DNA from 2 places in the Paenibacillus sp. CMM36 genome. Region 2 is predicted to be linked to the other one. Evidence: a T-box and tRNA genes for the amino acid it is inferred to sense, from the RefSeq annotation. Region 2 holds a T-box; the other holds one or more tRNA genes.
The links. A T-box is a leader RNA that pairs with one kind of tRNA and senses whether it is charged. The one in region 2 lies ahead of ileS (isoleucine--tRNA ligase), so its partner is inferred to be a tRNA-Ile.
Positions count from the first base shown of each region.

Region 1: it has a tRNA-Ile gene. The T-box ahead of ileS (isoleucine--tRNA ligase) is inferred to sense a tRNA for this amino acid. The anticodon was not compared.

Region 1 is NZ_JBSEDY010000004.1:130,553-133,981, reverse strand. It holds gene ACWA2B_RS10500 (hypothetical protein) at 1-34, shown strand, start outside; gene ACWA2B_RS10495 (hypothetical protein) at 102-494, shown strand; gene ACWA2B_RS10490 (hypothetical protein) at 726-1,100, shown strand; tRNA gene ACWA2B_RS10485 (tRNA-Ile) at 1,312-1,388, shown strand; gene ACWA2B_RS10480 (hypothetical protein) at 1,691-2,818, shown strand; gene ACWA2B_RS10475 (AAA family ATPase) at 2,960-3,429, shown strand, end outside.
Region 2 is NZ_JBSEDY010000009.1:61,042-64,470, reverse strand. It holds gene ACWA2B_RS17895 (YggT family protein) at 1-148, shown strand, start outside; gene ACWA2B_RS17890 (YlmH family RNA-binding protein) at 157-939, shown strand; gene ACWA2B_RS17885 (DivIVA domain-containing protein) at 1,112-1,621, shown strand; T-box leader at 1,789-2,070, shown strand; gene ileS (isoleucine--tRNA ligase) at 2,150-3,429, shown strand, end outside.

The DNA.
Region 1 (3,429 bases), on a different contig from region 2:
ACATGGAGAAGCAGTGCCAGAAGAATTGAAATAATATATTTGGGGTCTCGCTCTTTCTTCTGGGTGGGGCGAGACCCCAAATGAATTACGAGGTGATAAAATTGAAATCAACGGACACTATAAAAGTAGTTAAGAAAATAGGTGACAAAATAGATGAAGTAGCAATTATGTTACCAGTGTCAGAAGTTCAAGGATTTAGAACTGAAAAAAAGAGCGGGAAAACAGGACAAACACGGATTGTATACATAACTGGTATGGGTGAATTTATCGATGAAACAAGAACAGAGCAGACGATGCGTTTATTTGAGAACATTGAGGGATTCGTAAGAGTTGGAAGAGGAAGTATGGCTGATGTGACTAAGATTGATGAAATCGATGAAAGGGTATATGAGATTTATTTTGATAAGACCAAGAAAAGCTTTGTGGAAATCGCAGCGGTACATTTAACAACAGTAAAAAAGATGTTACAGAGACTTAGAAACAATAAAAAATAAGAGTTATTTTTGGATTTATGTTGCTTATGCCTTTTGGCAGTAGTATAATTAAAATAAATACGAACATAAGTTCCTGAATAAACGATTCGACAAAAAGTGACACACTATATGGGCGTTTTTCCAGTATATTGATTAAGTCAATATATTTAGACATGGTGTGTAAAGTTGTTGCCTAATTATAGTAATCTCGTATAATAAAAGTATAGAATTCGACAGCAAGGAGATAATGCTATGCAGCAAGACGAACTAATTTATCGGCTTGAGATACCTACAAATGCCACAATAATAATGAAAAAAATAGAGTTTCTTTTGAGAAGTGACTCTGACAGACAAAAAATGTATTTATTTTGCAATGGAAATCCTGGCTCTGAATATATTTATCTGTCAGAAAGAAGAAAGCAGTTGATCGACGAAGAAGGTTATAAAGACAAGTATGAGTTTATTATTGATTATAATGATAATAATATCATGGCACTTGAAAAACTATATCAAGAAAAAGTCGATGATTTTAAGTTAGCTAGATTAAAAGTAACAGACCCAGAAACACTATATAGCTTGTATGAAAAAAATAAATATTCAAATTTGCTACATCTAGCTTTGTCTTAGTAGTTGCATAACCATTGCCGAGCGTATGGTTCGGCTGATTACATACCATATAGATAGAGATAGAAAGGAAGTTTACAAAAACTATACAATTAAAAATAATGAAATGTATTGACTATAATAGTTTAGCGTGTTATATTTAATGAACAAGGTGATTGACCTCCTAAAAGAATACTTTTATCAAGATAAATAGTTACCAAAAGGCAATGCATAAGGGTCTTTCGTCTAATTGGTTAAGACACCAATCTCATAAATTGGCTAATGCCCGTTCAAGTCGGGTGAGACCCACCAAAAAATAACACACAGCAATGTGTGATTATATAGATGAAATATAACTGAAAGGAGATGCTGAAACATGAACAGTTATTACGATAGTGGATTTACCTAGTTTCAATGAAGAAGCTAATAACTGACAAAGAAGTACATACAACAATAACGCGCCTAGCGCGATTATATAGATGCAGCTCATCTCACTTTGAAAAGGTGGTGATATGAATCAAGAACAAATTAAGAAGCCCTCCCTTTTATGATTGATCGAAAATGGATTAATCAAATAAAAATAATTAAACATTAAAGGGAGATATAAAATACAAATGGCAGACTATAAGATTAAAGTAAACAACAATCATGGTGGCAAAGAATTTAACAATGGATTTCATTTTGTGGGAAAAGTCAAACCAATTAAGGAAAAAGATAACACAGATAACTGGGTAGATGTCCCGTTTTACTCAACTGAAGAAGAGGGGAAAAAGAAAGTATTTCAATTTATTATCGAAACGGCAATGAGTAATGAATTGAAAGTTAAGATTACAGGTAAAGAAAAGCCCTATGCATATCCTTACAGCAGGCAGCATAGAAAGTCGGCAAAAGTAGAATGGAATCAAAGATACAATAAAGACACATATCCAGATAATACATATCATCTCATTGAACCTGAATGGGATAGAATCGATAAGTTTAAAGAGATTGTAGAAAAAGACTTTTGGGTAGAAGTTAAGGGAAAATACATTCCATATGAGTTTGATACAGAAGACGGCAAAACAATTAAAGGTATTTCGAGACAGATTAGTTTTGTCAATCCAATCAAAGAAGGAAAGGTTATCATTGATGGTGAGCCTCAAGATGTTAAAGTTGCTGGGAAATCCATTAATTACGTGTGCGACTTCCAATCGCCAGATTTTATTGAAGTAAATAGATTTAACATGCAAATTGGTATCAATACTACATATCAAGATAGTGAGACTGGAGATACAAAAATTAATGCAGTTGTTTTGACAAATGGAATCGAGAGATCCGAACCAAAAGATGTTGAAATGATGGTGTATCAGAAGAAAGTAGAACATGGCATTTCGATGGCTGATGCCTTCTCTTCTCTTAATACCTACGACTTTATTGAGGTTATTGGACAAGACAACAACAGAGCAACTTTTGCTTACGTGGATATCGTAGAAGAAATTTCATCCGATGACCCATTTAGTCAAGTGGATAGTAGTGAGAAGGTAACACGACAAGAGCGTGTCACTAACGGGGATAAAAAGGGTCTGGAAGTTATCAGTTATGTGGAAGGCAGCTTGATGCGCGAACTTTTGAAGGAAGAGGAATTCAAGAAGTCTGCTGTTTTGACAAATGAAAATCCTTTTAGTGAGAGTGTAGCAAGCGATGATCCATTTAATCAAACAACCAAACCATCCGATGATCCATTTGCAGATCCATTTGCGTGAGATTAGATAGTTATAATCAATTAAAAAAGCGGTCTGTGTATAAAACACAGACCAAGTTATACAAAATTCATTGAAGTATAAACATGGGATCAAATAGGTCAACAAAAAATTATAGATAAAAGGGAGAGAATAATTAATTATATGGGATTGAGAGATGCAGTAATTGATAATGTACCTAAGGTAGCACTTCACGGGATTCGTTCACTGATTGTCGGTAACTATAAATCGGGCAAAACGCGACTCTGGAAGGAGGTCACAGAGCTTCACTATGACAATCCAGATGATTACATGCTACTCTCTTTTGAGAAAGGGTGGGAAACATGGAGTTTAAAAAACGTTGTCCCCATTCATACAAAAGGAAGCCCAGCAGATCAATGGGAATATTTCCGAAGTGTAGTTGTTAAGGATCTTGTTGAAGAAGCAAGAACCAATAAAATTGTTAAACTTCTTGGAATAGATACCGCAGACAAAGCAATGTCAGCAGCAGAGGAATGGGTAATTAGAGATTTTAACAAAAAAAATGGCTCGAGATATACATCGTTAAAAGAGATCAGTGATAAGACTACAGACAATGGCTATACATTGCTTACAGCAGAAATGAATAAACAATT
Region 2 (3,429 bases):
TGCCAAGTTTGTGGAGCCGTATTTGTCTCCTTTTCGCAGGTTTATACCGCCAATCTTCGGGATGATTGATATTTCTCCCATCGTTGCGCTGATTGCTCTGCGTTTTGCGTCGTACGGTTTGATTTCTTTAATTGGTAAGCTCGTCTAGGAGGAGTTATGCGAACTGAGATTTATGAGCATTTTCACCCGGATGAACGGGATTATGTGGATCGTGCTTCCGAATGGATCAGTCATGCGGGGGCTTATCATGAGCAGAAGCTGACTGATTTTTTGGACCCGCGCCAACAGTACATATTGGAGACACTTGCTTCGAAGGAAGACAAGGTCACGATTAGGGTAGATGGCGGATACATGGCTTCGGAACGAAAGCGGGCGCTGATTGCGCCCGATTATTCGTATTTGGACGGTGAGGAGATGGGGATTCAGGTCCTTTCCATCACATCTGACGATCTTAAAATAGGTACCCTTGAGCACGGTGATTATCTAGGTGCCCTACTGGGACTTGGAATCAAACGTGGGAAAATTGGAGATATTCATGTACTGGATGATGGGTGTCATGTATTGGTAGCTTCAGAGATCGGTGATTTTATGACGATGCATTTGCAGCAGGTACACCGTGTTCATGTATGGACAGAACTATTGCCTGTAGCGAGTCTGCGAACGAAGGAAGTTGCATTAGAGACGCTAGACCTGACGGTCGCTTCTTTGCGTCTGGACGGTATTGCTAGCGATGTGTACAAGCTAAGCCGCAGTAAAATATTAACACCGATTCGGGCGGGACGGTGCAGGGTAAATTGGAAGGTGGAGGAGAATCCATCCACTCCACTTAAAGCTGGAGACGTTATTTCCATGCAGGGTTTTGGGCGTTTCAAAGTGCTTGAAACAGACGGGATGACAAAAAAGGGAAGATTCCGTGTCAAAATTGGTAAGTTTGTATAGCTGTAGGCAGGAATCACGAGCTTTCTGTCGAAAGAATTAAGCTATAGCGAAGAACTGGAACGATTTTGCTCTGTACAGTATTCACAAAACGGGGTATGATGACCGATAGATGATAGTGAGCGTCGTGACGCGGAAAATGTATTTTTTGTCAATCTTATAGGAGGTGGACGGCATGCCATTAACGCCATTGGATATACATAACAAGGAATTTGCCCGCCGGCTTCGCGGTTATGATGAGGATCAGGTTAATGAATTTTTGGATCAGGTGATCAAAGATTACGAGGGCGTTATTCGTGAAAATAAAGAACTGAGCACCGAGTTGTTGAACGTACAGGAGAAGCTCGATCATTTCGCGACCATTGAGGATACGCTGAGTAAGACGATTATCGTAGCGCAGGAAGCCGCAGATGAAGTTCGTAACAACGCCAAGAAAGAATCCCAATTGATCGTGAAGGAAGCGGAAAAAAATGCGGACCGTATTGTGAACGAAGCATTGTCCAAATCCCGCAAGATCGCGTTGGAGGTTGAAGAGCTGAAGAAGCAGGCATCGATTTACCGAGCACGGTTTCGTACACTGGTGGAAGCACAGCTTGACTTGTTAAGCCAAGACGGCTGGGAAGCTCTTGAAAACCGGGAACGCGAAGTACTGGAACGCGAGCGTGAGATGAAAGAAATTTACTAATTTCATTTCTGACAAGCTTTTATTAGACGTTGTTAGGGTTGACTTTTCACTTTAAACAGGCTATAACTGTAAATACTATACTGAATTCAATGATTATCCGTCCGTCGGCTGATGGTTGTTATTCAAGGTAACGATGTTGCTGTTTAATATTCGATGAATTTAACATGTTTAATTCGTTGATGGGAACGAGTACGTCATGATTTGTCCCTCAGAGAGTTGGCCTTCCGGTGCAAGCCAACGTTCAGAACATGACCGAAGATCCTCCCGGAGAAGTGAGCTGAAGCGCTTAAGATGTATGGCGTGTGTAAGCAATCACCGTTTGCCATGCGTTATAATGGCGCCCTGCTGTAGTTGAGTGGGGCTCAGAGAGCCGTGATGAGACTGTATTTTTAGAATGGTCTATTTTTACGGAATCAGGGTGGTAACGCGAGCACAGTCTCGTCCCTTTACAGGGATGGGGCTTTTTTTGTTGCTTTTTTTAGGAAATGCTAGGGAAATCAATGATGAGCAGAGAGGGAGTATGACAGTATGAACAGAGTGGATGTTAAAGAAAAAGCACGGTCCCGTGACCTGCGCATCCTGAGCAAATGGAAGCAGGAGGACACATTCCGTAAATCCATCACAAATCGTGAAGGAAAGCCAAATTTTGTGTTCTATGAGGGCCCACCAACAGCTAACGGTAAACCGCATATCGGTCACGTGCTGGGCCGTGTAATTAAGGATTTTGTGGGCCGATATCAGACAATGAAGGGATACCGCGTCGTACGTAAGGCAGGCTGGGACACGCATGGCTTGCCGGTAGAATTAGGTGTACAGAAGCAACTGGGGATCTCCCATAAACCTGAAATTGAAGAATACGGCGTTGAAAAGTTTATAAAAAAATGTAAGGCGAGCGTGTTTGAATACGAGCAACAATGGCGTGATCTAACCGAAGCGATCGGATACTGGACAGACCTCGATAACCCGTACATTACATTGGATAATAACTATATCGAGAGCGTATGGAACATTTTGGCGACCATTCATGAAAAAGATCTGCTGTATCGTGGTCATCGTGTGAGTCCGTATTGTCCGGATTGTCAGACAACGCTAAGTTCTCATGAAGTAGCGCAGGGCTACAAAGATGTAAAGGATCTGAGTGCCACGGCCAAATTCAAGCTGCATAGCAGTGGTGAATATGTACTGGCTTGGACGACAACACCTTGGACCTTGCCGAGTCACGTGGCGCTCGCCGTCAACCCTGAACTGGAATATGCACGTGTGAAGCAGGAAGACGGTGTATACATCGTTGCTAAAAATCTGGTTGAAGACGTCATTAAAGGCGAGCATGAAGTGATTGGCACGCTATCTGGTTCAGAACTGGTTGGCCAAACCTATACCCCGCCATTTACGTATTTTCAGGTTGAGAAGGGTAATCAGATTCTGGGTGCGAAGTTCGTAACAGATTCCAGCGGTACAGGTATCGTTCATATGGCTCCAGCGCATGGTGAGGATGATTACCGGGTATGTCGTGAAAATGGTGTTGAGTTCATTAACGTGGTGGATCTTCAAGGTAACTATGTAGAGGAAATCACTGATTTTGCAGGTCGTTTTGTGAAAGACTGTGATGTAGATATTGTAAAAATGCTGTCCGAAAAAGGCCTGCTGTACAGCAAGGAAAAATACGAGCATAGCTATCCGTTCTGCTGGCGTTGCGATACTCCATTATTGTACTATGCTATGGACAGTTGGTTTATCAAAACAACTGCGATCAAGGATCAACTGATTGCCAACAACAGCGAAGTCGAATGGTATCCGGGTCATGTACG